DNA from 3 places in the Staphylococcus sp. AS1337 genome. Region 1 is predicted to be linked to each of the others. Evidence: riboswitches for the same ligand, from Rfam matches in the RefSeq annotation. Region 1 holds a riboswitch; each other region holds the start of a gene.
What was found. A riboswitch is a leader RNA that binds a small molecule or an ion and turns the genes downstream of it on or off. The one in region 1 is predicted to bind S-adenosylmethionine.

Region 1 (8,191 bases):
CTAAACTAAATAATTTTTTCATATAAAAAGTCCCCCTTTTTAAGATTATCTCTTATCAATTTTATTAGTAGCCCAATCACCAATAAATTGAATGATGAACACAATAATAAGGATTAAAATTGTTGAAACAAAAATAACGTCATTTTGATTTCTAGTGAAACCTGTTAAATAAGCTAGGTTACCTAAACCGCCTGCACCAATAACACCGGCCACTGCAGTAGAACCTACTAAAGCAATCGCTGTAACAGTAATACCTGAAATTAACGCTGGCATTGCTTCAGGTAAAAGTACTTTTTTGACTACTGTCCAAGTATTAGCTCCCATTGACCAAGCCGCTTCAATAACACCTTTATCAATTTCTTTAAATGCAATTTCTACAAGTCTGGCATAAAATGGTGCTGCACTTATGATTAAAGCAGGTAATGCCCCCGTTGGACCACTAATCGTGCCTAACACTAAACTTGTAAATGGAATTAATAAAAGTATTAAAATAATAAATGGTATCGCTCTAAACAAGTTAACTATAAATGAAACAACGCTATAGAAAACTCTTGCTATAGGTGATTTACTTTTAGCTGATAAAAATAGTAATACACCTAATATTAAACCTAATACAAAGGCAAAAATTGTCGAAATAACTGTCATATAAATTGTTTCATATGTCGCTAACCAAACTTCATCCCAGCTGACGTTTGGCATTGTAAACATCTCGCGGAGGATGTCACTCAATGAATTACCCATGTCTTAACACCTCCACTGAAACATGTTGCGCTTCTAAGTCGTTTTTGAACTTTTCGAATTTTTCTGAATTTACATTGCTCAATTGAATCACTAAGAATCCAAGCGAACCATCTTTTGTATGTTTAATATTAGCTTCTAATATGTTCACATCGATATTATGCGTTTTTGTTATGTATGACACTAGGGGTTGCGTGGCATTATTCCCTGTGAAATTCAAACGTACAACATAATCATCTTTATTAAGTGATACTAAGTCACTAATAGATTCGTCAAAATCATCATTTAAATCATCTTTAACAAAACGTTTTGTAACTGCATGTTGTGGATTTTCAAAGACTGTGGAAACTTGACCTTGTTCAATCACACGACCGTTTTCCATAACAGCTACTTCATCACATATACGTCTAATAACATGCATTTCATGTGTGATAATCACGATTGTTAAATTTCTTTCTTCTTTAATTTTCAATAATAATTCTAAAATTTCATCTGTTGTTTGAGGATCCAACGCACTTGTCGCTTCATCACAAAGCAATACAGTTGGTTCATTTGCTAACGCTCGCGCAATACCGACACGTTGTTTTTGACCACCTGATAGCTCTGAAGGATATGCACTTTCTCTACCTTTCAGTCCAACAAGTTCTACTAATTCTTTTGCCCGTTGTTTTGCTTCACGGCGAGGCACTCCTGCTATTTCCAATGGAAATGTAATATTATTTAATACAGTACGAGACCATAGTAAATTAAAATGTTGAAATATCATGCTCACTTTTTGACGTTTTTTTCTTAACTGTGATTTTGATAGCTTACCAATTGTATCTCCATCGATAATGACGTCTCCTGAAGTTGGTTGTTCGAGGTTATTTAGAAGTCTAATTAAAGTACTTTTCCCCGCACCTGAAAAACCAACTACTCCAAAAATCGAGCCTGATTGAATACTTAAATCAACATGATCTACCGCCAGTACGTCCTGTTTTTTCGTTTTGTACTTTTTGACTATTTGATTTAACTCAATCATTCTGTTTCCTCCTTGTGTTGCTAATCCTTCAATTAAAAAATGCTTCCCCTATGTTCACCGAAGTATAGAGAAAGCAAAATAGCTTCTCTCATCTTCTAAAGTTTTAAAACTTTATGTGAATTGGCACCATTTCTTTTAAAGACGGTTGCCGGGCTTCAAAGGGCACATCCCTCCACCTCTCGTGATAAGAGTTTCATTATTTAATTATTTTTAATCCTACCATTGTACTAATATTTCGTCAATAACTATTTTAAATTTTCTAACAGATAAGGCACCGATTGAAATGCATAAATCCTTTTTTGCTCTTCGCCTTTTGACATTACTAATAAAACTGGTACAGATTGAATTTCATACGATTGGCTAAAATCAGGATGAAAGTTTAAGTCCATTTTTATTGTAGGTAATTGTAAGATATCGTTAGCAATATCCAGCATTCGTTCAGAAACCTTACATGTTCCACATGTTGGTGTATACCCAAAGATAAGATACTTATCTTCATTTATATATTTATTGACGTCAACGCGTTGCTCACTTGTTACATTCATGTTAATAAACTTACCCTCTCAGCTATATAATCCAATTTTGCTTTCGCCACCCTTTCCTCATCCTTTACTATAAAACCATGTTTTTCTAATACTCTAGATAGATATGGTTTAGGACAACGGGCAACTTCACAATATTGTTTATCTACCCTTATATGTCTACTTTCACTTAAATAGCGTTTGAACCATTTTCGTATTCTTTCACCTTCATCATCCGAATCTACAAGAATATACACTTGTTTGTCATATAGAGTATCGATCATTTCATCTAATTTATCCACACCCATTGTACCATTTGTGCAGATAATTTCTATAGGTTGATCAATCACTTGTTTGACACGCTTCTTGTCTGACTTTCCTTCGACAACAATTGCTTGGTTCAGTATCGTCATGACATCCACCCTCTAAATGTTGATAGTAAATCTTTCTACTTAGTTCTTCACAATCCGTGATGACAATAAACATAATTTACATAGTTAAAATATTTCTTATTATAATAAAATAATTTATCATTTTTTAAAGTTGAGGTGAACTCGTTAGACTTATAAAATCACTAACTCTCCAATAGCCTCAATGATAAGAAAAAACTCCAAGATAGTTATATCATGGAGTTAAGTGTTATGTTATTCGCCAATCATTTCTGAATATTGTTCAGCAGTTAATAATTCATCTAATTGACTTTCATCACTTAGTTCAACTTTAACCATCCAAGCTTTTTCGTAAGGTGATTCATTTACGAATTCTGGGCTATCTTCTAACTCATCGTTAGATTCAACTACTTTACCTGATACAGGTGCATATAGTTCTGAAACAGTTTTTACGGATTCAACACTACCAAAAGTGTCGCCTTCATTAATTTCGTCATCAACTTCTGGTAATTCAACGAATACGATATCGCCAAGTTCACCTTGAGCATATTCAGTGATACCAATTGTTACTGTATTACTTTCAACTTTTACCCATTCATGTTCTTTAGAATATTTTAATTCACTCGGTACTGCCACGAGAATCCCCTCCTAAATGATTTTACATATTAATGATGCCATATGCATACCATACAATCAACTATTTCTTAGCATATTAATATTATTATAATCTTTTCATAACAATAGATGAAGCGTTTACAAACACAACTTATAATTTCAACTTTTAGAGATGGCTCTATTTAAAGAGATGGCTCTATCTCCAAAAGAGGAATTAAGATAACCATGTTTCCTTATATTGATCTTCTTTGAAACCAACTGTAACTTTGTCTCCAGAAATAGCTAATGGTCTTTTGACCAACATACCATTAGTTGATAATAAATCTAACTTTTCATCATCAGTAAGGTCCTTCATTTTGTCTTTAAGACCTAATTCACGATATTTAGCACCGTGCGTATTAAAGAGTTTATTTATATCGATATCTGTCGCCTCTAAAATTTCTTTAAACTCGTTTTTAGTGGGCGTATGTTGTACTATATCGATTGGTTCAAAGCTCACACCGTAGTCTTGTAAAAATTTTGCTGCTTTTTTACAAGTAGTACAATTAGGATATTGGTAAAATTTTATCATTATTCTGTACCTCCTATAACTAGTTAACATTAATATATCAAATTTATTGCCAAAACGCTCTAATTAATAAGCTGATTTTTTTTATAACTTCAAAATGTCCGTTATAATAAGCTTAATTATATTTTTAAAAAGGAGAAAATTATGAAACCTATTAATACAAATGATGCATTTAAAGAAACTGTACAGAGTGATAACCCTGTCATTGTAAAATTCGAAGCTGGCTGGTGCCCTGACTGTAAAGCAATGGATATGTGGATTGACCCTATCCAAGAAAAATATAATAATTACGACTGGTTTACAGTCAATCGTGACGAGCTTGAAGATGTTGCAGCTGACAACGATGTGATGGGCATACCAAGCTTACTAGTATTTAAAAACGGAGAAAAATTAGCTCACTTACACTCAGCTAATGCGAAATCACCAGAACAAGTAGAAGCATTTTTAGCTGAAACATTTAAATAATTGATTAATAAATGAGATATTTCATCTCATTTTATGGGCTGGGAGAAATTAATTGTCCCAGCCTTAATCATTGTAATGACAGCATTTTAAAGAGCCACTCCTTTAAAGAGCCACTTCTCAATTTATTGAGTTAGTGGTTCTTATGCATGAGCGTAAGCTATTGTAATCAGTTTTAAGTTAGTGTGATATATTCATGAATATGAATTTCAGCTCAGATAAAGCTCCTGTTAGCATTAGTCATCTTTATCGAAATATAATGACGCAACTTTTTAATATTTGAGTATATAATTATAAAAATTAAGAATGAGCAATCAAAGTCAAATTTCACTTTTGATTTTGATTGCCCATTCTTAAAATAACTTTAAAACTTTTCTATTACTTGATCAGTATGACGCTTTCTATGTGGCATTTCATCCTGTAAATCTGTGAGATACAAGAAACCTACAAGTTGTTCATCATCTTTTACATTAAATATCGATCTTATTTCAGGGGTAAATATATATGCCGGTGATTTCCAACATGTGCCAATACCCGCTTCATGTAATAATAGCATTAAGTTTTGTGCGAAAGCCCCAAATGCCATATTATTCTCTAAATCTTCTCGTTGTCTTGGGTCTCTTTTTAGAATTAAGGCAAGCATGCCACCAAGATTTGTAACAGTGTTATAATGATTTTCTTGTTTTTTATCTAAATTAGGGAATGCGACCTCTGAGAGTTGTTTACTCATAGAACCCAAGCGATCTTTAGCAATATGAACCACTCTCCAAGGCTCTCTCATGCCATGATTAGGGGCATCTGTCGCTTGCTGTATCGCTTGATATAGAGCATTATCATCTATAGTCATGTCTCTTTTAAAAACCTTAATACTTCTACGATGTGCAATTGCATCTTGTAGTTCCATTGATTATCGCCCTTTCGTTAGTGATAATTATTTTCAATTATAAATCAGGCGACCACTATTTTCAAACTACTCATATAATTTAATTTGTTGCTTTAACTTTTCAACATGGATTTGACCAGGTGCTTTTGGATCGTCTAAGCAACCATATGAAACTGAGCCTCCAAACAATCCCTGAGCAGTTCTTGAAATTAATCCAAGCTTAGACATCGCTATACCAACAACTTGTTGTGAAACTGTGTCTGCAGTCTCAGACATTGCATTTAATAGATTTAGAACATCTTGTTTATCATGAGGCATAACTGCTACTTTTAAATAATCTGGTTCAAGCTGATGCATTTTATAATATAAACGTTTTAATACTTCCAATTTAGGTGTTTTCTTAAAGTTATGCTGTGATAATACAACTTCTATATTTTCACTATGAGCTGATTTTATCAAGGTTTGATATTTTTCTATAGGCATCCCTTCTTCATATTCAATATCTATCATATCAACATAATCTAATGGGATTATTTTCTCTAGCACATTTAAGTATTTATCATTTGCTAATTGACCTTCTCCACCTTGAATCTTTGTTCGATATGTTACTAACAATTTTTTATTTAAATTTAGATTATATATGTCTTTAGCAATTTTTGCTACAGATGCTTCATCAAAATTTAACCACTGATCAATTCTTAGTTCTATAATATCTATGGAGTCTTGATATTGTTTTAAATCCTCAATTGTATGTTGTGCAAGTTCATGTTTGGGTGCAATTGTAACAGCTATATCAACTTTGGCCATGTTTAAACTTCCTTTTATTAGTAATATTGAAATTATTGTATAACAATTTCTAAAAATAATACAATTAAAAAACATATAAATTACTCAGTGAAATGATTTAAATAATTTTTCTTGGGTAAACATGAATTAGAAGTTTTTAAGGAGGTCATAAAATGGCAGTAAATTATGAAACGAAAGCAACAAATACAGGTGGACGTAATGGTCACGTTCAAACTGACGATAAAGCAATTGATGTAGCAATTGTACCACCGGCTCAAGCTGATGCTGAAAAAGGCACAAACCCAGAGCAATTGTTTGCAGCAGGTTATGCTTCATGTTTTAATGGCGCATTTGATTTAATCTTAAAACAAAACAAAGTGAGAGGCGCTGAGCCAGAAGTTACTTTGACAGTACGTTTAGAAGATGACCCAGAGGCTGAAAGTCCTAAATTAAGTGTCTCAATTGATGCAAAAGTAAAAAATGTATTATCTCAAGAAGAAGCTGAGAAATATTTACAAGATGCACACGAATTTTGTCCATACTCAAAAGCTACACGTGGCAACATCGATGTCGACTTAAATGTAGCAGTTATTGACTAATATATTCCCCCGAAAAGTTCTTAATTGAAACTTTTCGGGGAGTTTTTTTGTCTTTTTATTCCTGGTGTACAATCTAGATGTTTTAGTACTTAATGAATATTTAATTAATTTTCCCCTTCATCTTTATTGTGAGATAAGATGTAAGTAATCAACACTGCAAAAGAAATCAGGATTAGCACTACCAGTGAAACTATAATAGTTATTAAAGCTCCCACAATTTATGCCTCCATTCACATTTATGCATATTGATATATTATACCATAATTATCATATCTATATTATTTGCTTAAATTATTTATTAATATTAATTATAAAGTTTATAAAAAATAATTCTTTTTCATAATGAATTGAAAATACTCACATATTTTTGCAAAAAATTAAAGATAGTATTGCTCAAATAAATTATTTCCTTTAATATTATAATTAAATTGGCAAACGAGAACTATTTATCCATTTTAAAAAATACTTTGCAGAGGTTAGGAGGCATTTAATGACTCAAATTCGCTATTTAACAACTGAAGATTTTTCTAATTATAAATCCTTGTTACTACAAGGTATTAATAAAGAACTCGAAGTATTAGCCTGGAAATTACAAAATGAGAAATGCTTAAATGATACAGATTTACACAAGGTACTATCCTCAGACTCAACAGATTGTATCGTTCTTGGAGCTTTTGAACAGGATATACTTATTGGCGCTGTTACACTAATTCATCATCAAACCTATAGCTTGTCTCATAAAGCAACCTTAGAAAATATGTGCATTAAAAATGTAGATCAAAATTCTAAAGAAGAAATTTCAAAAATGCTTATGCGCCAGATATTTGAAATTTGTAATGAAAAAGAAATTGAAATATTGATGACTTCACTTATTTCAAATAACATTAGTGGTAAAGTCTTTTTTAGTAACTTAAATTTTGAAACACTTGTGTTGGAACAGCATGCTAGAAAATACGATAATTATTACGTAGATGAGCACTGGCTTATTTATTATTTTGATGGAAATGACAGTGACTTATTTGTTTAATAGCTATAATTGCTAAATCGTTGTCACAGGGCAACTCCCCCCTATTTCATAATTAATTTTAAATGAAAGTTGATAAATTGTTTTTTATTTCAAAGTACCTAATTAATATGAGCCTAATCTACTAATCTTAAAAATGACTTGCAATTATATTGCTAAACAAATATTATTTTTGTTAAGTGCTATTTTATTAATAAATATTCTATTCATCTTATTATTTAAGAGAGGGCTGAACATTTTGAAATATGCTACAACGTTATTATCACTGTTCTTGTCATTAATCACACTTGCTACCCCATTATTAGTAGTTAATAAAGTTTTAGAGGGTAACCTACCAATATTAGCAGGTGGACTATTTATCTTAGGCGTTATATTAATTAATATATATGCAGCAATACGTGGCGACCGTATTGCTAATTTATTTGCCTTATGTGTCTCCATCTTTTCATTCATCTTATTAAGCTATCCGTTATGGAAACCTTTTGTAATTGGTTTTTTATATTACTAAATAAATATCCCTACTTATTTATAAAAGCTTTATGTTTACTTTGTTTGTAATCATAAAGCTTTTTTATAGTTTATTAA
Region 2 (8,191 bases), on a different contig from region 1:
TTGGTTCGAAAGTATTAAAGATATAGAGTTTTATACATTCGATGAAATATTACGTAGTTTAAAACATCTATCTAAATATCCGGCAACTAGAAGTATGATTGTAATGGCTTGCTATCAAATGTTTTTCAAATTAACAGATTTTAGCGTAGCCTATGGTGCAACAATTAGCGGTTTAGCAGAAGAAAATATTTTGCAATTATCCCAAACACAACCCCAACGTGTTAAAGTGAAATGGTCTGATTCAATTTTAAGTGATATTAAATCAATTAAACAATTACCATTTAAACCAGATATTGTTGTAGATGCAAATGAATCTATAACCGATTCGGAGATATCAAAGCTAACAACAATTGGGTATAATCAATTATTGTATATTGAAGAACCGTTTAAATCTTTAAATAAGCTAAATCAGTTTGATGCATACGAATTACCACCAGTTGCTATAGATGAAAAGGCAGACACGATAAATAACATATTAGAAGTTATAGATGATTTCGCTATAGACGTTGTTGTATTGAAACCATTTAGACTAGGTGGAATCGATAAAGTGATGGATACCATTAAAATTCTTAAGGAAAAAAATATAAAAATAGTCATAGGTGGTATGTATGAGTATGGATTAAGTAGATATTTTACTGCGATGTTAGCCCAATTTTCTAGTTATCCCAGTGATATCACACCAGAAGGTTATTATTTTGAAAAAGATGTGGTTGATCGTGCGGGTATATTAAAAGGAGACTCAATCTATTTTGAGCCTCCAAAGGTTAAAAGTACAAGATTAACACGAATTTATTGATTTTTTTTGTTATCTTTTTTCTTAAGGGGAACTGGGTCAAAGCCGCCTTTATGAAGCGGATGGCATTTTGAAATCCTTTTAATACCTAACCAAGTACCTTTTAATGCACCATACACCTGAATTGCCTCTCTGGTATATTCAGAACAAGTAGGATAAAAACGGCAAGTTGCGGGCGTCAAGGGCGATATAAATCGTTGATAAATATGAATGAGTCCAAGAAATATAGTTTTCATAAATTTTGCCTCCAACAAATAACTTAGCTTTAGCATAGTTAGTTTAACATAATAAGGGGAAGAGTGATGTATATGAAGTTTAAAGATAAAGATAATGACAACGTATATTTATCATATAAAGATAAAGAAGATATTGCTGACGGAAATCATGTACTTATTATTCCGAAATATAAAAATCAGTTGCTATTTACAAACCATAAATTACGTGGTGTTGAATTCCCAGGTGGTAAAAAAGAAGACGGAGAAACAAGTGAAGTAGCTGTTGCACGGGAATTATTTGAAGAAACCGGAGCAAAGATAGCGCAATGTGAGTATATTGCACAATATGAAGTACAACGTACGAATGGCTTATGTTTCACAAAAGATGTATTTATGGTAAATGTATCAGAGATAAGTGATCAAGATGATTATTTAGAAACAAATGGTCCTTTATTTTATAAGAATATAGCTGAGATCCCAGAGAGTAAAAAAAGTTATTTGTTGAAGGATGATGCGATTTTACACTGTTTAGAGAGAGTGATATCACTTGGATTTTATAAATAGAAAGCGTATGCCAATTGAATCAATACATCATATATTTGATGAAGTCACATATTGTGTTGATAACTTAAAAGTTCGAGGCTTAATAATGACGCCAAAAGAAGACGTAAAAAGAATTGTGATATATCTACGAGGTGGTAAGGGCCAAGTAGGTAAAGTACGAGCAGCTAGAATGATGCAATTTGCAAATACAAACACTTTAGTCTTTGGTCCATATTATAGAGGGAATAATGGTAGTGAGGGTAAAGATGAATTTTATGGGGCGGATTTAAATGATGTTATGGTTGCTATACGTATACTGCATCAAAAATACCCTTATGCTGCCATTCATATGGTTGGATTTTCCAGAGGTGGACTTCAGGGTTTGCTCACATTTCAAGATTTACCTATCTCAAGTTATATTATCTGGGGCGGAGTATCTGATATATACTTAATGTATGAAGAACGCGTTGACTTAAGAGGTATGTTGAAACGCATGATTGGTCATCCTAAAAAGCAAGCTGTTGCCTATCAGCAGCGAGATGCATTAGCTCAGATTACTAAGTCAAGCCCGCCTATACTTATTGTTCATGGTGGAAAAGATAAGCAAGTAGGCATTCATCATGCCTATCATTTAGCACAGCAATTAGAGGAAAAGGGAACAACTTATCGTACGTTTTATCAAATGTTAGAAGGTCATGTACCGAGACCATTGGCTCTAAAACAAACGCTTTGTGAAATTAAACAGTGGATGATAGATGTGGAAGAGAATAAAATATAATAGAGTATATCAAAAGAGAGGATTGGTTTCTAATACCCAATCCTCTCTTTTATATCATATAAATTAACAAATATTATTTAAACCCGCCACGTGTTGCTAGATCATCAACTTCTACCCCGAATTTTTCGAAGTTGTGATTGAAACGGTTAATTAAATCTTGAGCTTGCTCTCTATAGGCTTCTGGCTTACTCCAAGCATTAATAGGATTCAATAGCGTTTGAGGTACATCCTCAACTTCAACTGGAATATCTAAACCGAACATATCATCTTTAATATATTCAGCATCTCTTAATTGCCCTGTGATTGCTTGATTTACCATTTGTCTTGTGTAACTTAGGCTTATACGACGTCCTATGCCATATTTACCGCCAGTCCAACCAGTGTTTACAAGATAAACATCTACATCGTGTTGATCGATTAAGTTACCTAATAAATCAGCATAAACTTTAGCGTTTAGAGGTAAGAAAGGTGAACCGAAACATGTAGAGAATGAAGGTTCTGGCTCAGTTACGCCACGTTCTGTACCAGCTAATTTAGCAGTGAATCCACTCAAGAAATGATACATTGCTTGATCTTTGGATAGTTTTGAAATAGGCGGTAGAACACCAAAAGCATCTGCAGTTAAGAAAATAATTGTATTAGGATGAGCTGCTTTAGATGGTGTTACAATATTTTCAATGTGGTTGATTGGGTATGCTGCACGAGTATTTTCTGTGTATTGATTATCATCGAAGTCAACGTCACCATCTTCGTCAACAACAACATTTTCTAAAATAGTACCATATTTAATAGCGTCATAAATTTGAGGTTCTTTTTTATAAGAAAGGTTAATTGCTTTAGCGTAACAACCACCTTCAATGTTGAAAATACCATTTTCATTCCAACCATGTTCATCATCGCCAATAAGTTTACGTGTTGGGTCAGCTGATAGTGTCGTTTTACCAGTACCAGAAAGGCCGAAGAATAAAGCGACGTCACCTTTGTCTCCAACGTTAGCTGAACAATGCATGCTCATAATGTTATCTTTAGGTAGTAAATAGTTCATTACGGAGAAAATACCTTTTTTCATTTCACCAGCATACTCAGTCCCACCAATGAGGATAACTTTATGTTTGAATGATATGATGATAAATGTTTCTGAGTTTATGCCGTCAATTTCTGGATCGGCTTTAAAATGCGGTGCTGAAATAATTGTGAAGTTTGGTTTGATTTCTTGAGCTTCTTCTTTTGAATTAGGACGTATAAACATATTTTGAGCAAATAGATTATGCCACGCCAATTCATTTACAACAGTTAATTTCAATTGTGAGTCGTGATCACTACCGGCATAACCATTGAATACATATAGTTCATCTTTTTTGTCTAAATAGTTTAGAACCTTATCATATAATTTTAAAAATGTTTCTTCTTCAATCGGTTGGTTAATAGTACCCCAGTCAATATCATCTCTATAAGATGGCTCATTTACAATAAACTTATCTTTTGGTGAACGACCTGTATATTTACCTGTTCTAGCGTTAATTGCACCTAATTCGGTAAGTTCGCCTTCATCATTATCTAAAATCTTGTTATACAACTGTGTTGTAGATAATTGAAATAATGAAGATTTTTTGTCTAAAATACTTTCAATTTTGTTCGTATAAGTGTATGTATCTACAGCCATACTAATCCCTCCAACGCTATTTAGTTATTGTAAGCCTTTACAATTACAGAGTATAACACATATATATCAATAGTCCATACCAATTTAAAAGGAATTTTAAATAAATATTAATAAATGTAAAATTGACATTATATCGCTGATTCTGTACTATAGGACTTAACGGATTCTCTTATCCTGAGTGGCGGAGGGACATGGACCCAATGAAGCCCAGCAACCTCTTCTTAATACGAAGAAAGGTGCCAAACCGTTTGCAGACAAATATCGTCTGAACGATAAGAGCGAATGGACGTATAAGGGCCTTCTCTCTATTTATTGATAGTGTAGAAGGCTTTTTTAATGAGCTCAACAGAGAGAGAATTTTCGTAATTTAAAACTAAAGGAGCAAATTATGACTTACAATAGAAGATTATTCACTTCAGAATCGGTAACAGAAGGGCATCCAGATAAAATAGCGGATCAAGTATCTGATGCTATATTGGATGAAATATTGAAAGATGACCCAAACGCACGTGTTGCTTGTGAAACGACAGTGACTACTGGTATGGCGTTAATTTCAGGAGAAATATCAACAACAACATATGTTGATATTCCAAAAGTGGTCAGAGAAACAATTAAAGAGATAGGCTACACGCGTGCTAAATACGGTTATGATAGCCAGACAATGGCAGTATTAACGGCAATTGATGAACAGTCACCAGATATCGCTCAAGGTGTCGATACAGCTTTAGAGTATCGTGAAGACGCATCAGAAGAAGAAATCGAAGCTACAGGAGCGGGAGACCAAGGTTTGATGTTCGGTTATGCTACGAATGAAACGGATACATACATGCCTTTACCAATCTTCTTGTCACACCAACTTGCTAAACGCTTATCAGATGTACGTAAAGATGAAATATTAAATTACTTACGTCCTGATGGTAAAGTACAAGTAACTGTGGAGTATGATGAGCAAGATCAACCACATCGAATTGATACGATTGTCGTGTCAACACAACATGCTGAAGATATCGAATTAGCACAAATTCAAGATGATATTAAACAATATGTCATTTATCCAACAGTGCCAGAAGCACTTTTAGATGAGAACACTAAATTTTATATTAATCCTACTGGTCGTTTCGTTATAGGTGGACCACAAGGTGATGCAGGGCTTACTGGACGTAAAATAATTGTTGATACGTATGGTGGTTATGCACGTCATGGTGGGGGATGCTTTAGTGGTAAAGACCCAACTAAAGTTGATCGTTCTGCTGCTTATGCTGCACGCTATGTAGCAAAAAATATCGTTGCTGCTGAATTAGCAGACAAATGTGAAGTGCAACTTGCATATGCAATTGGTGTAGCTGAGCCTGTTTCTATTTCTATAGATACATTTGGTACAGGAAAAGTTAAAGAAAATGAATTGGTTGAGGCAGTTAGACAACATTTTGATTTAAGACCAGCTGGAATTATTAAAATGTTAGACTTGAAACACCCTATTTATAAACAAACTGCTGCATATGGTCATTTTGGTCGTACAGACGTACTATTACCATGGGAAAAGTTAGATAAAATTAATTTATTAAAAGATACAGTTAAAGCTTAACTAGAACAAAAAATTTTTTAACTTTATTCTCGAATGCTATGCGTTTATCTATTATAATTAAGTTACTGAACACATAAAGGAGCGTTTTTTGTTATGAATTCATTTGGACCATTAGAGATTGGTTTAATTGTGGCAATTGTTGTAGCAGTAATTTGTTTCATTTTATTTATCATTGCTTTGAAAAGTAAGAAGAAAGCACAACAAAAGGTAGAAGAACAATACAAAACCAGAGAACAAAAACTAAGCGATGAGCATGAAGAAGAATTAGAAAAAGAAAGAATAGAAAATAAAAAAACAGTAACAAAGCAAAAAGAAGAATATAATGCTACAGTTAGTTCGAAAAATAGAGAAATTGATGCATTGAAATTATTCTCTAAAAATCAAAGTGAATATGTAACTGATATGAGACTTATTGGTATTCGAGAAAGATTAGTAAATGAGAAAAGAATTCGCCCAGAAGATATGCACATTATGGCCAATATATTTTTACCTAAGAATGAATTTAATGATGTACAGCGTATTAGTCATTTAGTGCTTACGCGTACTGGTTTATATATAATTGACTCACAATTATTAAAAGGTCACGTATACAATGGTGTGAGTGCCGCACAATTTAAAGAACAACCAACAATGGAGCAAGTGTTTAACACGTTGGACCTTGATAGACAAGAACCACAAACTCTTGTATTAGATCAAAACGAAGATGAAAACTCATTATCTTTTGTTAATTATACGACTCATTTGAATGATATTGAGAAACTAGCTGGTGATATTCAAACAGAATTGAATTTAAAATTCACACCAACAACAATTTTATATTTCAATCCTAAAAATGAGGGTGATGTAACAATTTCAAACTATGCGCAAAGTTCAAATACCAAAGTGTTAGTTGGTCCAGAACAATTGGATGAATTCTTCAATAAATTTGTATTCCATGGTCGCATTCAATATAACGTTGAAGATTTACAACGTGTTATGGATGAAATTGAATCATTTAACTAAAGACACAAATTTCATATTTTGAGAATAAATAATGCTATGTAGTATAAACTGTCAACAAAAGTATTTAGACTTTTGTTGACAGTTTTTTTTGGATTATAAAACTTTAAAAATATTATCTGATACAGCCTACATATTTAATTTAGCCATAAATTAAATATACGATTGATGACATACGCTATAAAGAATTGCAAAAATAAAAATTAATTGTAAACATATAGGCATTTTTATTTATATATTTGGGAATATTGATTAGTATAATAATTAACAAAATAAAAAGGGGATTTTAACTTGGAAAATATTACATTTTATAATGGGAATGAAATGCCGATTGTTGGATTGGGCACATTTCGTGTGGAGAATAATGACGAATGTGCAGCATCAGTAAAACATGCAATTGAAAATGGTTATACACATATCGACACAGCAATGATTTATGAAAATGAAGATAAAGTAGGTCAAGGTATTGCTGAAGGATTAGCTTCAACAGGATTAAAAAGAAGTGATTTATTCATTACTTCTAAATTATGGCTTGATGATTACGGTCGTCAAAATGTCGCTGATGCATATGAAACAAGTTTAAACAAATTAGGTTTAGACTATTTGGATTTATATCTAATGCACTGGCCTGGAATTGATGAAGCACTGATGATTGATACTTGGCAGGGTATGGAAGACCTTTATAAAAATGATAAAGTGAAAAATATTGGTGTAAGTAACTTTAATATTGAACATTTAGAAGCATTATTAGCACAAGTTTCAATTAAACCAGTAATAAATCAAGTAGAATTCCACCCATATTTATTACAATCATCTTTAAATAGATATCTGGAAGTTCAAAATATTCATATGGAGTCATGGTCACCATTAATGAATGCACAAATTTTGGAAGATGAAACAGTAAATGAGGTAGCAAATGAAGTGGATAAATCACCGGCTCAAGTAATCATTAGATGGAATATTGAACATGGTGTTGTAGTAATCCCGAAATCGGTTACTCCTTCTAGAATAGAAGAGAATATTAATGTATTTGATTTTGTTTTAACAGCTGCACAAATAGAAAAATTAGATAACCTCAATGAAGAACGTAGAATTGGACCAGATCCTGCAAAATACAGTGGTCATTAAAGTATTATATAAAACTGTATTATTATTTAAGTGTTAATAATTAAATTAATGATTTAATGATATTTACTCGTTAACTTTGATTTAGTTAAATTTGCGATATAATATTACAAGCCTAATGAAATTGTCATTATTAAGCATGGACAATGTATATGACATAAAAAAGCCACAAAAACAATTTAATGGTTTTGTGGCTTTTTATAATGAACATTATTAGGTTTTCCGTTAAAGTATGTAACCTAATAAACAAGCTAAAAAGGAAACGCCGTATTGGAGTACAGAATAAATAATGAAATAAATAACTTTCTTTTTAGTCATTAATAGTTGGACGAGTTCAGATGATAAAGTAGAAAAGGTAGTAAGCCCACCTAATATACCAACGATTACAAAGGGCTCAATCCAATCTAACTTAAGCGATGTGCCTAATAGGAAACCAATGAGAAAGCTACCAACTATGTTAACGAAAGGTGTTGCAACTGGTAATACACCA
Region 3 (8,191 bases), on a different contig from region 1:
TTTGAGGAAAATACAGGAACAATATTCTGAAAATTAAGAAAATGTGATATATTAGTATTTATTTCAGCTTAGGGGGAACTTCTATGATTAAAGTAAGTCCAAAACAATTTTTATATAATGTACTATCTGGTGTAGCAATTGCTATAGTAGCAGGGTTAATACCTAATGCTATATTAGGAGAACTATTTAAACTTTTCGCTCCTAAGTACCAGGTTTTTCAAACATTATTACAAGTAGTAGAAAGTATTCAATTTACTGTACCATTATTAGTTGGTGCACTTATAGCAATGCGATTCAATTTATCACCTTTAGCAACGGCTGTTGTGGCGAGCTCTGCTTTTGTGGGGAGTGGCGCAGCGCAATTTAAAGATGGTGCTTGGATGCTTGTAGGTGTTGGAGATCTTATTAACACAATGATCACTGCAGCAATTGCTGTATTTTTAATATTAGTCGTTGGAGAAAGATTTGGTAGTTTAACGTTAATTATTCTGCCGACCATTGTCGGTGTCATAGCTAGCTTTATTGGCGTAATTATATTGCCATATGTCCAAATGATTACAACTGGTATTGGTAATTTAGTCAATACATTTACAGAATTACAACCAGTATTGATGTCTATGCTTATTGCATTAGTATTTAGTTTTATAATTATTTCACCTATATCAACTGTAGCTACTGCATTAGCTATAGGTATTAGTGGTCTAGCGGCTGGTTCTGCTTCACTTGGAATTGTGGCATGTGAAGGTGCATTAGTTGCAGGGACGTTAAAGGTAAATAGAGCAGGCGTACCTCTGACAATCTTTTTAGGTGGTGTGAAAATGATGATACCTAATATGGTAAGGCATCCTATTATTTTACTACCAATCTTTTCAAATGCACTAATCACTGGTTTTGTTGGTGCGCTCATAGGAATTGGTGGAACAAAAGAATCAGCAGGTTTTGGAATTATTGGGCTTGTTGGGCCAATAAGTGCATTTAGATTTATGGAAGATTCAGTATTATTAAATTTAATATACGTATTTATTGCGTTTTTTGTAGTTCCATTTGTAATGGGGTATTTGATAAATACATTTTATATGAAAACGTTGAAATTATATGATAGAGAAATTTTTAAATTCTTGGCGTAAAATTATATATAATGTTTAAAATGTATAGTTGTTTTTGTAATATAATGTAATGTTTTGGATATTGGATAAAATAATAAAGTATATTAAAAAGGCCACAAAGCAGTGGTCTTTTTAAAATTTAGACAAAAAAAATTGCAAGTTTTACTCCAAAATATATATTTTTTATTCTTTTATTATTTTACAATTGTGTAACAAAAAGGTTTGTTGTAATAATTCAGATAATGTGAAACCGTTCGCTGATAAAGGGACGAAGCTTAATATATCAGTGCTATACACAATATATTTTGAAAACAATGCAAGAATTATGCATTACAAAACAAAACAATAGTATTTCAATGTTACAAAGAGTCTTTTCTTTTGTAACGTTTTGTTATGGAAGTGTAATATAAATAGGCGAAATATGTGTTATATTATTTGTGGCGAAAAAATAAAGCATAAAAATTAATCGATTTTAGCACATACGATAAATAATTTAACGAAAATATAATTTTACTTAAAAAGATTTTAATTTGGAGGATTTTTTAATTATGAAGAAAACAATTTTAGCATCATCATTAGCAGTAGCATTAGGTGTAACAGGATATGCAACAACAGCAGATCACAATCAAGCTCACGCTTCAGAAGAAAATATCGATAAAGCGCATTTAGCTGATTTAGCTCAAAACAATCCTGAAGAATTAAACCAAAAACCATTACACGCTGGCGCGTACAACTATAACTTCGTTTTAGGTGGAAATGAATATACATTCACTTCAAATGGTCAATCTTGGTCATGGAATTACACAGCTGCAGGTGCTCAAAGTGCAACTTCTAATTCAGTACAAGATGTAACTACTCAAGCAACTACAAATACTAATGAAACTTCAGCTAGCGAAGTAAGTGCTCAAAAACAATCAAGTAATAATCCAGTAGCAGCAGTTGAAGCTCCTAAAGCTTCATCTAACTCAAATGTTCAAACTGCACAAACAAGTGCTGCAACTAGAACTTATAAAGCTGCTCAAACATCAGCTGCATCAACTGGTGGATCAGTTAAAGCTCAATTCTTAGCTTCAGGTGGTACAGAAGCTATGTGGAATTCAATTGTAATGCCTGAATCAAGCGGTAACCCAAATGCTGTTAACCCAGCAGGTTACAGAGGTTTAGGTCAAACTAAAGAATCATGGGGAACTGGTTCAGTAGCTAGCCAAACTAAAGGTATGATTAACTACGGTGAAAGCCGTTACGGTTCAATGGAAGCAGCGATGGCTTTCCGTGCTTCTAATGGATGGTGGTAAGATCTAAATAACTAAATAGAAATGTTTAGTTATCTTAGGTTGAAAAACCCGGAACGTTTATGTTCCGGGTTTTATTATTTTATTTGATGCTTTTATGTGAGTGACATCTAGGTCTTATTATTCTATGAGATTTTGATGTCACTTTTTGTTTTATAAGTAGATTGACAAGCGTGAATATTCTGATAAAATTAATGGTAATTTAAAAATAAACTTATCCAGAGAAGCTGAGGGATTTGGCCTGATGAAGCTTCAGCAACAGACTTTTATATAAAAGTACTGTGCTACTTCCAGCAAGCGTTAATGCTTGAAAGATAGGTGACATGTGTAACTATATGCCACACAGGTCGGCATATAGTTTTTTTAATAGGAGGACTTTTATGGCAATTTCGGATAGATTGGCACAGATACCAGATAGTTATTTCGCAAAAACAATGGGACAGAAAGTAGAACATGGTCCTTTAGCTTTAATTAATATGGCTGTAGGTATTCCTGATGGTGAAACTCCCAAAGGAATTATTGACTGTTTTGCTGATGCGCTACGTCAGCCTGATAATCAAAAGTATGTTGCTTTCCATGGTAAAGACTCATTTAAACAAGCAATAGTAGATTTTTATCAAAGACAATTTCAAGTTGAATTAGATAAAGAAGATGAAGTGTGTATTCTATATGGTACTAAAAATGGTCTTGTAGGTTTACCTACATGTATCGTTAACCCAGGAGAAAATGTATTACTACCAGATCCAGGATATACGGATTATAAAGCAGGGGTGTTACTTGCCGATGCACAACCACAACCGCTCGTTTTAGAGCCGCCTTATTATTTGCCTCAGTGGGACAAAATAAGCAAAGAAACATTACTCAATACACGTTTAGTTTATTTGACTTATCCAAATAACCCGACAGGTTCAGTTGCTACAAAATCAGTATTTGAGGAAGCGATTGAGCGTTTTAAGGGAACAAAAACAAAGATCGTTCATGATTTTGCGTATAGTGCCTTTGGCTTTGATGCTAAAAATCCTAGTATATTGCAAGCAGATGGAGCAAAAGACCTAGCAGTAGAAGTATTTTCATTATCTAAAGGATATAATATGTCAGGTTTTAGAGTTGGATTTGCAGTAGGAAATAAAGATATTATACAAGCATTAAAAAAATATCAGTCACATACACATGCAGGTATGTTTGGTGCATTGCAGGACGCAGCAACATACGCTTTGAATAATTATGATGATTTTCTAGAAGAGCAAAATATAACATTTAAACGTCGTAGAAATGAATTTGAAGCTAAATTACAACAAGCGGACATACCTTTTGAACCAATGAAAGGTGGTATTTTCTTATGGTTGCGTACACCGACAGACTTTGATGGAGAAAGTTTTGTTGATTATTTATTACAAGAACAGTCAATTCTTGTTGCACCAGGTATACCATTTGGAGAACATGGAAAAAATTATGTGCGTATTTCTTTAGCTTTAGATGATGTATCGTTACTAGAGGCTGCGGAAAGAATACAATCGCTTAAGCACCTTTATGAATAGAATAAATCTTATTGGAGTGATTAACTTATGACAAGTATTAAAATTTTTGGAGTAAGAGAAGAAGATTTACCTTATATTAAAGCATGGTCAACAAAGCATAGTGTGACTGTCGATTTAGATGAAGCATTACTTTCGTCAGAAACTGTCGATCGTACAAAAGGCTTTGATGGTGTTTCGATATCACAGCAAATTCCTTTTGGTGAAGATGTATACCGCAAGTTACATGAATTTGGAATTAAGCAAATTGCGCAACGAAGTGCTGGTTTTGACATATATGATTTCGATTTAGCTCAAAAATATGATTTGATTATTTCTAATGTGCCATCTTATTCCCCGCATTCTATTGCTGAATATACGGTATCACAAGCACTTAATTTGGTCAGAAATTATAATGATATTCAACAGAAAACAGCTTCATATGATTTTAGATGGCAACCAGCTATCTTATCACGATCTATTAAAGATTTGAAAGTTGCTGTTATAGGAACTGGTCGTATCGGTTCAATTGTTGCTAAGATATTTGCACAAGGCTTTGAAGCTGAAGTTATTGCTTATGATATTGCTCCTAATGAACGCTATAAGCCATTTTTAACGTATGCTAATAGTATTGATGAAGCTGTGCAAGAAGCGGATATTGTTACGGTTCATATTCCTGCAAGTAAGGATAATGATTATTTATTTGATGATGCATTGTTTAATGAATTTAAACCAGGATCAGTATTTATCAATTGTGCAAGAGGCTCCATTGTAAAAACTAGTGCGCTAATACACGCACTGGATAACGGTACTTTGAAAGGAGTAGCACTTGATACATATGAAGGGGAAAAGGGATTGTTTCCAAGTGATCAACGACATTCAGAATTAAAGGATGAAGTATTAAAGCAATTAATCGAACGACAAGATGTTATTGTTTCACCTCATATTGCTTTTTATACAGATGCTGCCGTTGAAAACCTCATTGTCGATGCTTTAGATGCGACAATTGATGTTATTGAGACTGGTGACACTAAATTACGCGTAAATTAATAAGGAGCAATTATGTATATTTAAGATGTAAAATATTAAATATAAAAAAGGGGCGGGACAGAAACCTAATTTTTCAAAAAGAATTTCGTTGTCCTACCCCTGGCAAAGCAAATTAGAGTTGAAAAGCTTTTAGACCAAGCTTTTCAACTCTAATCAGCAACTGCTATCACACTGAGTGGAGATTGAGACATTATATATGTCCTAGCCACTTTGTTTTGAGAACATACCTTATAAATCTTAATTCAATCGTGTTATCGATGATGCTTATATTTGACGTGTTTTTAATATATTATTTTACGTCATAACCTTGATCTTCTATTGCTTCGTACATGTTTGGTGATGTGACTTTGTTATCATCAAAATCAACTTTAACATTACCTTCTTCAAGATTAACATTAGCTGTTGATACACCATCTAAATTTGTTAATGCACTTTCTACTGCGTGTTTACAGTGCTCACAACTCATACCTTCTACTTTAATTGTTTCAGTTGTCATATCAATCACCTCCTTAAAAATAATGATATTCATATGAATCATCTCAAATTTTAATTATAATTTCATGCGTTTTAATCTAAGTGCATTAGTGACAACACTTACAGAACTTAAAGCCATTGCAGCACCAGCAATCCATGGTGCAAGTAACCCTAGTGCAGCAATAGGAATACCTGCAACGTTGTAACCAAATGCCCAAAATAAGTTTTGACGTATATTACGTATAGTCGATTTACTAGCTGTGATTGCTTTAGGTACTAGTAACAAATCGCCACCAAGAATGGTAATATCAGCAGCTTCTATGGCAACTTCTGTCCCTGTACCGATAGCAATACCAATATCTGCTTGGACTAAAGCTGGTGCATCATTTACGCCGTCTCCAACCATGGCTACTGTCTTATTATTAGCTTGTAATGATTTTATTTTAGCCGCTTTTTCTTCTGGTAACACTTGTGCAATGACTATATCTATACCAACTTGTGAGGCAATGGCTTCTGCTGTACGTTGGTTATCCCCAGTCAACATGACGACTTCGATATTTAAATCATGTAACTGTTGGATTGCTTTATTGGTAGAATCTTTGACAGTATCGGCTACTGCGATTGTACCACGTAATTTTTGATCAATCGCTATCAACATAGCCGTCTTACCTGATTGTTCAAACTTGGATAATTGTAGTTCAGAACTACTAATGGTTACTTGATAATCTTCTAAGAATTTACGATTACCTACTAATAAAGATTTTCCATCAATCGTAGCTTTGATGCCGCGTCCAGGTACCGCTTCGAAGTCATGAACTTCTAATAAATTAACTTGTTCTGTTTTTGCATAATTTACGATAGCTTCTGCGAGTGAATGTTCAGAAGCTTTTTCAGCGCTAGCTAATAATTGTAATGCTTCATTATCGCCATCAAAGTCAGTGACTACAGGTGTTCCGTGTGTGATTGTTCCCGTCTTGTCTAAGACAACGGTATCGATTTGATGCGCACGTTCAATATGTTCTCCACCTTTAAATAAAATACCGTTCTCGGCAGCTTTTCCAGTACCTACCATAATAGAAGTAGGAGTAGCTAACCCAAGTGCACAAGGACAAGCAATAACCATTACGGCAATTGCTGCTACTAAGGCTGGTTCAAATTGACCTTGGTGTACTAAAGTAATCCATATAATAAATGTTAGTATCGCGATCCCAACTACAATAGGCACAAAATAACCAGATATAATGTCAGCAAGTCTCTGGATAGGTGCTTTAGAACCTTGAGCTTCTTCAACTACTTTAATAATAGAAGAGAGCGCAGTATCTTTGCCTACTTTTGTTGCTTCAATTGTGAGAACGCCATTTTGATTCATTGTTGAACCAATAACATAATCGTTTTGTGCTTTTTCAACGGGTATAGATTCACCAGTTAACATAGATTCATCTACAGAAGTTTTTCCTTTTAGAATTATACCATCTACAGGTATTTTCTCTCCAGGTTTAATAATTAAATAATCACCTTCTACGACTTCACTTAAAGGTATCATATATTCCTCTTTGTTACGTAGTACACGTGCTTCTTTAGCTTGCAAGTTTAGTAATTCGCTTAAGGCATTTGTTGTTTGTGATTTTGCACGTGCTTCCAAATATTTACCAAATAAAATAAGTGTAATGAGTATAGCGCTTGTTTCGAAATATAAATGAGGCGTAATGTTTGTATCGTTTAGCCATTTAATCATCTCATATAAGCTATAAAAATAAGCTGCGCTAGTTCCTAATGCTACTAGTACATCCATATTTGCTGAACCATTACGAAGATTTTTATAAGCTCCAACATAAAATTGCCAACCAATGATGAATTGTATCGGAGTTGCTAAGATAAACTGAAACCATGGATTCATTAAAATAGAAGGCAAATGCATATTAAAGAGATGTACAAACATAGTTAATAATAATGGTAAAGCCAATATAGCCGAAACAATTAATTTGGTAAGTTTATGTTTTAACTCTATTACTTTGCGTGATTGTTTCTCATTAGCTTCTTTTTTGGGTTGTGCATCATAGCCTAATTTTTGAATTTTTTGAATTAAAGTATCAACTGAAGTTGAATTAGAGTTATATACAATCGTAGCATTTTCGGTTGTAAGGTTAACGTTTGCTTCCTCTACACCATCAGTACGATTCAGTACCTTTTCAATACGGTTAGAACACGCTGCACATGTCATGCCTGTAACGTCTAAGTCAATTTTTTCATTTAATACACCATATCCTGTTTTTTCTATTGTATTGTAAAGATCAGTAGTAGAAGTTGAACTAGGATTATAGCTTATTGTGGCTTTTTCAGTTGTAACGTTAACATTTGCTTCCACTTCATCCATTTTATTTAAATTTTTCTCTATACGGTTGGCGCAAGCTGCACATGTCATACCTGTGATGTTGAAAGTAGTTTTTTTCTGTTTACTCATTAAAGTGGCCTCCTTTCAGTTTGTAAATAAATATCTATAACATTAGACCTTTTACACCACAAATATACCCCTAGCAGGTATAGTTGTCAATGTTATTGTTTTAAAAAGAGGGACAAGAAATACAAAATCAAAATTTGCAAATTGACTTTGTATTTCTTGTCCCTCAAGGTATTCCGATAATAATTTATTGATGGTGGTTCTTAGATTTATACATTTTGTTTGTAAGAATGATCAATAATAAATAAATTAAATTTAAGAATATTGCATTTTATTCATACTATAGTTTAGTTTTGT

Region 2: another riboswitch for S-adenosylmethionine. It lies ahead of metK (methionine adenosyltransferase); the one in region 1 lies ahead of ACSUE0_RS09365 (methionine ABC transporter ATP-binding protein).
Region 3: another riboswitch for S-adenosylmethionine. It lies ahead of ACSUE0_RS06585 (aminotransferase class I/II-fold pyridoxal phosphate-dependent enzyme); the one in region 1 lies ahead of ACSUE0_RS09365 (methionine ABC transporter ATP-binding protein).

The regions. Positions count from the first base shown of each region.
Region 1 is NZ_JBOIHZ010000005.1:18,304-26,494, reverse strand. It holds gene ACSUE0_RS09375 (MetQ/NlpA family ABC transporter substrate-binding protein) at 1-22, opposite strand, end outside; gene ACSUE0_RS09370 (methionine ABC transporter permease) at 46-741, opposite strand; gene ACSUE0_RS09365 (methionine ABC transporter ATP-binding protein) at 734-1,759, opposite strand; SAM riboswitch class I at 1,845-1,950, opposite strand; gene ACSUE0_RS09360 (thioredoxin family protein) at 2,005-2,304, opposite strand; gene ACSUE0_RS09355 (toprim domain-containing protein) at 2,301-2,693, opposite strand; gene gcvH (glycine cleavage system protein GcvH) at 2,925-3,305, opposite strand; gene ACSUE0_RS09345 (arsenate reductase family protein) at 3,499-3,855, opposite strand; gene ACSUE0_RS09340 (thioredoxin family protein) at 3,997-4,317, shown strand; gene ACSUE0_RS09335 (nitroreductase family protein) at 4,679-5,218, opposite strand; gene aroD (type I 3-dehydroquinate dehydratase) at 5,285-6,004, opposite strand; gene ACSUE0_RS09325 (organic hydroperoxide resistance protein) at 6,157-6,582, shown strand; gene ACSUE0_RS09320 (GNAT family N-acetyltransferase) at 7,073-7,609, shown strand; gene ACSUE0_RS09315 (hypothetical protein) at 7,845-8,114, shown strand.
Region 2 is NZ_JBOIHZ010000002.1:9,205-17,395, forward strand. It holds gene menC (o-succinylbenzoate synthase) at 1-796, shown strand, start outside; gene yidD (membrane protein insertion efficiency factor YidD) at 790-1,029, opposite strand; gene ytkD (RNA deprotection pyrophosphohydrolase) at 1,102-1,572, shown strand; gene ACSUE0_RS02815 (alpha/beta hydrolase family protein) at 1,556-2,329, shown strand; gene pckA (phosphoenolpyruvate carboxykinase (ATP)) at 2,403-3,992, opposite strand; SAM riboswitch class I at 4,159-4,271, shown strand; gene metK (methionine adenosyltransferase) at 4,381-5,577, shown strand; gene ACSUE0_RS02830 (nuclease-related domain-containing protein) at 5,671-6,579, shown strand; gene ACSUE0_RS02835 (aldo/keto reductase) at 6,868-7,704, shown strand; gene ACSUE0_RS02840 (fluoride efflux transporter FluC) at 7,927-8,191, opposite strand, start outside.
Region 3 is NZ_JBOIHZ010000003.1:227,102-235,292, reverse strand. It holds gene ACSUE0_RS06595 (PTS transporter subunit IIC) at 84-1,127, shown strand; gene ACSUE0_RS06590 (transglycosylase) at 1,655-2,401, shown strand; SAM riboswitch class I at 2,610-2,719, shown strand; gene ACSUE0_RS06585 (aminotransferase class I/II-fold pyridoxal phosphate-dependent enzyme) at 2,779-3,936, shown strand; gene ACSUE0_RS06580 (D-lactate dehydrogenase) at 3,964-4,962, shown strand; gene copZ (copper chaperone CopZ) at 5,252-5,458, opposite strand; gene ACSUE0_RS06570 (heavy metal translocating P-type ATPase) at 5,513-7,897, opposite strand.